Regions from separate parts of the Halomonas sp. H33-56 genome, predicted to be linked through region 3. Evidence: riboswitches for the same ligand, from Rfam matches in the RefSeq annotation. Region 3 holds a riboswitch; each other region holds the start of a gene.

Region 1 (2,259 bases), 180 kb from region 3:
CCAGGCAAAACGCTCCATGAGGACATCTCCTTGCGTAAGCCCTGCCCTGGACCGGCAGCAGGTCAATACCCTGGCGGCTCGCGTGCCGTCTTCTCTAGCCTATGAAAAGATGCTTATAGATGCCGGATTATTTCGCTTGCCCGCTTCCACGTTATGCTGGCGTCGCCGACACCGCCGCGGGAGCTGCCCATGAACCACCAGGACCTTGTCGCCATCGAACACGCCCTGACGCTGGCCAATCGCGGGGATACCAGCTGGCTGTGCACGCGCCTGGACACCCCTGCTCCCGCCTTCCCCCACCTGAGCGTCACCAGCGATGCCGATGGCCCCAGGTACGCCGGACAGCCCATCTTGCTGACCCAGGCCCGGGACGGCGGCGCCTGCCTGGTCAATATCGACAACAACGCCAACGATGGCACCCCCTGTCTGGTCGAGCGCCTGTCACCGAGCAGCGAGACCCTGGTGCACCTGGAGGTCATCCATGCAACGCTCGCCGGCCAGCCATCGCTGATTCGCCGCGTCAGCCTGGGCAGTACGTCCATGAACCTGCAGCGACCCACACCAACCAGTCCGCTGGTCCAGATCGGCGACGACGTCGTCGAGGTGCTGATCCAGCCGGCCTTGCGTCTGGTACTGACCGGCCACTCCCCGGTCAATGCCGACCTGGCGCGCCAGGGGCAACGGCTCGGTTTCGAGGTCATCCTGTGCGCCCCAGACTACCCCGACACGCATCACTCGACAGCACCCCTGCCGGCAGGCGTCGAGTTCCAGCGCGCTCCCGCGGCCCCCTTCCTGCGCGGCGGCGGCGGGCACCGACGCACCCTGGTGATGGACGCCACCGACGCCTCGACCATTGCCCGAGCGAGCCGCGAGGCCTGCTGTCATGGCTATCTGGCGATGGCTGAAATCGATCCACGCCGAGCGGCGAACTGGCTTTACGATGGCTGGCACAGCCTGCGCACCTCGCCCACCGTCTGACGCCCCGTCGCTGCGGCCAAAGCGCCAATTGACAGCCATCGGAGGCGGTCCTACGCTGTGCGCATTCCTGGGGGAGCCTGACGGCTGAGATTCCGCATCACGCGGTAACCCTTTGAACCTGATCCGGGTCATGCCGGCGAAGGGAAGGATGGTTGCGTTATCTCCTCTTTCTTCCTGTCCGCCGCTCGTCCCGCCTGTCCACCGGTCCCTGCGGACAACGACAAGAAAGAGGTCTTCTTTCGATGATGCTCGATCCCACCTGGACGGCGCTGTGGCTTCTGCTGTGCGCCGCCATCTTTGCCATCCCCGGCCTGATCTATGCCCGACGTCGTCAGGGCGGCCTGGATGACTACATCTCGGCTCGCAACAGCCAGAACACCCGCGCCACGGTGTTGACCCTGGTGGCCACCACCCTGGGCACCTGGATCCTGTTCGGCCCCGCCCAGGCGGCCACCTGGGGCGGCATCGGCGCGGTACTGGGCTATGCGCTGGGTTCCATGGTCCCGCGCCTGGTGATGATCCCGCTGGGACGACGCATGCGTGAGCTGATCCCCGAAGGCCACGGCCTCACCGAGTTCGTGATCCATCGCTACGGGCGCACCATGTACGCCTTCACCCTGACGATCATGCTGTTCTATCTGTTCATCTCGCTGGCGGCAGGCCTCACCGCAATCGCCCATATGGTCACCCTGCTGGCGCCGATCCCGCTGTGGCTGACCGCCTGCGTAGTGATGATCGCGACCCTGCTCTACACCTTCTACGGCGGCCTGCGCACCACCATCTTCACCGACAAGGTACAGATGCTGGTGATCCTGCCGTTGCTGGCGCTGCTGCTGGTGTTCGGCTGGCAGGCCGCCGGCGGCGTCGCGCCGACGCTCGAGGGCCTGCAGGAACGTGCGCCCCAGTTGCTGGATGTCACCGATGCCGGTGGCCTGCGTGCCGGCCTGACGTTCTTTATCGCGGTGATGCTGACCGGCCTGTTCTACCAGGGCACCTGGCAGCGCATCTACGCCGCCCGGGACAGCAAGGTGTTGCGGCGGGGCTTCTGGATCGCAGGGCTGTTCAACTTTCCGGTGATCGTGCTGATGGGCCTGTTCGGCCTGGCGTTCGTCGGCCTCGGGCTCGAGGGAGACGGCTCGGTGGCGCTGTTCAGCGTGCTGCTGTCCGAGGTGCCGCTGTGGTTCGCCCTGGCCTTGATTCCGCTGGGTCTGGCCCTGGTGATGAGCAGCGCCGACACCACCGTCAACGCCACCTCCAGCATCATCGCCGTCGACATGCACC
Region 2 (2,259 bases), 170 kb from region 3:
GAGGGCAGATCGTAGGCCACCGCGTAGATGGCCTCGGCGTAGCGCGCGGCCAGGTCACGGCCCTGATCCGAGGCGCCTGCCTGGAACAGCACCGGGTGGCCCTGGGGCGGACGCGGCACCGTCAGCGGGCCATCCACCAGAAAGTGCTCGCCGTGATGATGGATGGGACCGACCCGGCTGGCGTCGACGTAATCGCCCTGGCGGTCCCTCACCAGGGCGTCGTCACTCCAGGAGTCCCACAGCGCCAGCACGGTATTGGCGAATTCCTCCGCCCGGGCATAGCGCTCGGCGTGGCTTGGCATGGCCTCGAGCCCATGGTTGCGCGCCTCGCTGTCGAACATCGAGGTCACCAGGTTCCAGCCCAGGCGTCCGCCGGAGATATGGTCCAGCGAGGCCAGCATGCGCGCAGCATGAAACGGCGTATAGAAGGTGCTGGAGACGGTCGAGATCAGCCCGATGTGTTCGGTGGCCCGCGCCATGGCCGCCAGCATGGTCAGTGGCTCCAGGGTCCACAGCGGGCCGTCGGCGACGCTGCCCACGGCGTGACCATCGGCGAAGAACACCGCATCGAAGCGACCCCGCTCGGCGAGCCGCGCCAGCTCCTCGTAGTAGCGGATATCGGCCAGGCGCTCGACGCTGGAACGGGGATGACGCCAGGCCGCCTTGTGGTGGCCACAGCCCATGATGAACAGATTGAGGTGCATGCTGGCCATCAGTCCTTCACCAGTCCGCCGTCGACCACCAGGTTCTGGCCGGTGACCGCCCGCGACCAGGGCGAGGCGAACAGCAGCGCGGCGTCGGCAAACTCTTGCGGCGTGGTCACCCGTCGCAGCGGTGTGCTGGCGGCGATCAGATCGAACACCGCCTCCGGCGTGGCGCGGGAGGCATCGGTGGTGCGCAACAGGCCGCCGGAGATCATGTTCACGGTGATGTTGTCCGGGCCCAGATCGTGGGCCAGGGTGCGCGTCAGCGACAGCAGCGCCGCCTTGGCGGCGGTGTAGTCGTGGTAGGGCACCACCGGGTTCTGGAACAGGTTGGTACCGATATTGACGATGCGACCAAAGCCGGCCTCACGCATGCCGGCAAGCGACGCCTGCACCGTGTTCAGTGCTCCCCGGGCGACGCCCTGAAGCTGATGATCGAGGTGCTCCCAGGTCAGCTCGTCGGGACCGGGACGGGCGTCGCCGTTGAAAGCGAAGTCCGGCAGCGCATTGTTGATCAAGGTGGTGACCGGTGCGCCGAAGTGCTCGCGGGCACGCGCGAACATGGCATCGACGGCGCTGCGATCACAGACGTCGGCGGCCACTGCCAAGGCTTGCTCGGGATAGTCGGCTACCAGCGCGTTGGCGCCCTCTTCGCTGCGTCGATAGTTGACCACCACCCGCGCGCCCTGCTCGAGGAAACTGCGCGCCAGGCTGACGCCGAGGCCACGTCCGGCGCCGGTGACGACGACCAGCTGGCGGCAAATGGGAAGCGCGGGCGGGCTTGCGGAGGTAGCGGGTGAGGCGTCGGAAAAGGTCATCTGGCGGGTCCTTGGTCGAGGCGAGGAACGCACGCCGACCCCTGGACTGACGACTGCGCTGACATCCCTTCGCCGGTATGAACTGGATCAGGTTCGACGGGTGTTTCTCAGCCCCGCTATCGTGCGAGACACCCCGTGCCATGCGCCTTCGACCTTAGCCCATCGGCGCGGGACGGACAAGCCGCGCAGCACCTGGAACATCACCGCAGCCAGGGCATGCAGATGGGCGCTTCAGACCCGACGGTCAGCCCGGTGCCTGGACGGCTTGCATCAAGTCACTTCCTTCCTCTCCCGCCCGATTGACCCTGGTCGAGACCGGCCATGCCTCGAAGGCGCCAGCGGGTAGATGCCGCACCGTCTGGCGCATGACGTGGCGATCACTCAGGGCAGGATCGAGCCAGGGTTCAAGGCTGCCGTCGTCCAGCGCCAGCGGCATCCGGGCGTGCACCTGACTCGCGCAGCCCCGGGCAGGTTCGGTAAGGATGGCAAGGCCCGGCCTGCCGTCAGCCCTTTCACTGAAGATTGCCGCCAGCCACAGCGGCGCGCGATCTTCACGACATAAAAAATAGGGCTGCTTGCCGGTCTCGCCCGGCAGCCACTCGTACCAGCCGTCCGCCGGCACCAGGCAGCGATGGCGGGCAAAGGCCCCACGAAAATAGCGCGAGGTGGCGACCTTCTCCACGGTGGCGTTAATCGGCTCCGGCGACCCGGCCTGGGCCCAGTGGGGTCGATAGCCC
Region 3 (2,259 bases):
CTGACGCCAGCTTCCGTCACTATCTGAAGCAGGACTATCTGTTTCTGCTGCAGTTCTCCCGGGCCTACGCCCTGGCGGCCTACAAGAGCCACAGCCTCGACGAGCTGCGCGGCGCCTTCGACGGCATGAAGACCATCCTCGACGTGGAACTCGGCCTGCATCTCGCCTTCTGCCGCGACTGGGGCATCGGCGAGGCCGAACTCAATGAGCTGCCCGAAGCTCGCGCTACCCTGGCCTATACCCGCTACGTGCTGGACGCCGGCAGCCGCGGCGACCTCCTGGACCTGCACGTGGCGCTGGCCCCCTGCATGGTCGGCTACGCCGATATCGCACGAAACCTCAACGCCCGTTCGGACACCCTGCGCGGTGCCGACAATCCCTTCGACGCCTGGATCGCCATGTACGAAAGCGACGACTTCCAGGCCGCCGCACGCCAGGAGCAGGCCTGGCTCGACGATCAGCTGGCCCAGGTATCCGGCGAGCGCTTTGCGCGACTGTCACGGATCTTCGCCGACGCAACACGACTCGAGATCGACTTCTGGCAGATGGGACTCGATCTAAGCGACTAACACAATCAGCACCACGCTTGACGGGGGGCCGCCAGAGGCGGCTGAGATCATGCAGCGCATGGGACCCGTTGAACCTGATCTGGGGGTAACCCCGATGCCATGGCATCGCGGTGAGGACCAGCGTAGGGATCAAGCGCTCACGGCCCAGGCCACGACGCCCCCTCCTTCCTCACGCGATGCACACAACAACGACAGCACCCAGTGCCGTGAGAAGGACAAGCCAATGCCGCTCGATCACCCCGTTTCCGCAAACAAACCCCGCCATAGCGCGCACTTCCTGGCCGAGACCGCCCAGGTCGACCAGGCCGCAGTTACGCCCCTGCCGGGTTCGCGCAAGGTCTATGTAAAGGGCTCCCGCGACGACCTGCGGGTGCCGTTTCGCGAGATTTCGCTGTCAGCGACCCGCACCTCCGGGGCCGACGAGGCCAATCCGCCGCTGCTGGTCTACGACACCTCCGGCCCCTACACCGATCCCCAGGTCGAGGTCGACCTGCGTCACGGGCTTGCCGAATTGCGCCGGCCCTGGATCGAGGAGCGCGACGACACCGAATGGCTCGATGGACCGACCTCGGACTACGGTCGCCGGCGTGCCAACGACCCGACACTCGCCCCGCTGCGTTTCGAACTGACCCGCACGCCGCGCCGCGCACGTCGTGGCGCCGACGGCAGCGCCGGCAATGTCACCCAGCTGCACTACGCCCGCCGCGGCATCATCACCCCGGAGATGGAGTTCATCGCCATCCGCGAGAACCAGCGTCGACAGGCCCTGGCCGATGACTATCGAGGCAGCGACGAGGTCGAGCGCATCCTCGGCCACCAGCATCACGGGCAGGGCTTCGGCGCCCGTCTGCCAGAGGAGATCACCCCCGAGTTCGTGCGCCAGGAAGTCGCCGCCGGGCGCGCCATCATCCCCGCCAACATCAACCACCCGGAAGCCGAGCCGATGATCATCGGGCGCAACTTCCTGGTGAAGATCAATGGCAATCTGGGCAACTCGGCGGTGACCTCCTCCATCGAGCAAGAGGTCGAGAAGATGACCTGGGGCATCCGCTGGGGCGCCGATACCATCATGGATCTGTCCACTGGCCAGAACATCCACGAAACCCGCGAGTGGATCATCCGCAACTCGCCGGTACCGATCGGCACGGTGCCGCTCTATCAGGCGCTGGAGAAGGTCAAGGGCGTGGCCGAGGACCTCACCTGGGAGGTGTTCCGCGACACCCTGATCGAGCAGGCCGAACAGGGCGTGGACTACTTCACCATCCACGCAGGCGTGCTGCTGCGCTACGTGCCGCTGACCGCCAACCGGGTCACCGGCATCGTCTCCCGCGGTGGCTCGATCATGGCCAAGTGGTGCCTTTACCATCACCAGGAAAGCTTCCTCTACACCCACTTCGAGGAAATCTGCGAGATCTGCAAGCAGTACGACGTGGCCTTCTCGCTGGGCGATGGCCTGCGTCCGGGCTCGGTGGCCGACGCCAACGACGAGGCCCAGATGGCGGAGCTCAAGACCCTGGGCGAGTTGACCCATATCGCCTGGAAGCACGACGTCCAGGTGATGATCGAAGGCCCCGGCCACGTGCCCATGCACCTGGTCAAGGAGAACATGGACAAGCAGCTCGAGTACTGCGACGAGGCGCCCTTCTATACCCTTGGGCCACTGGTGACCGATATCGCCCCGGGCTACGAC

The links. A riboswitch is a leader RNA that binds a small molecule or an ion and turns the genes downstream of it on or off. The one in region 3 is predicted to bind thiamine pyrophosphate.
Region 1: it holds a riboswitch for thiamine pyrophosphate, as region 3 does, so the genes downstream of both, NFH98_RS06710 (sodium:solute symporter family protein) here and thiC (phosphomethylpyrimidine synthase ThiC) in region 3, are expected to answer to the same signal.
Region 2: it holds a riboswitch for thiamine pyrophosphate, as region 3 does, so the genes downstream of both, NFH98_RS06700 (3-oxoacyl-ACP reductase) here and thiC (phosphomethylpyrimidine synthase ThiC) in region 3, are expected to answer to the same signal.

Annotation. Positions count from the first base shown of each region.
Region 1 covers NZ_JAMSHP010000001.1:1,511,428-1,513,686, reverse strand. Annotated here, with positions in the region: gene NFH98_RS06720 (sensor domain-containing diguanylate cyclase) at 1-18, opposite strand, end outside; gene NFH98_RS06715 (hypothetical protein) at 190-978, shown strand; TPP riboswitch at 1,038-1,140, shown strand; gene NFH98_RS06710 (sodium:solute symporter family protein) at 1,221-2,259, shown strand, end outside.
Region 2 covers NZ_JAMSHP010000001.1:1,508,070-1,510,328, reverse strand. Annotated here, with positions in the region: gene NFH98_RS06705 (LLM class flavin-dependent oxidoreductase) at 1-713, opposite strand, end outside; gene NFH98_RS06700 (3-oxoacyl-ACP reductase) at 713-1,522, opposite strand; TPP riboswitch at 1,570-1,668, opposite strand; gene NFH98_RS06695 (SOS response-associated peptidase) at 1,767-2,259, opposite strand, start outside.
Region 3 covers NZ_JAMSHP010000001.1:1,334,693-1,336,951, reverse strand. Annotated here, with positions in the region: gene tenA (thiaminase II) at 1-569, shown strand, start outside; TPP riboswitch at 581-715, shown strand; gene thiC (phosphomethylpyrimidine synthase ThiC) at 793-2,259, shown strand, end outside.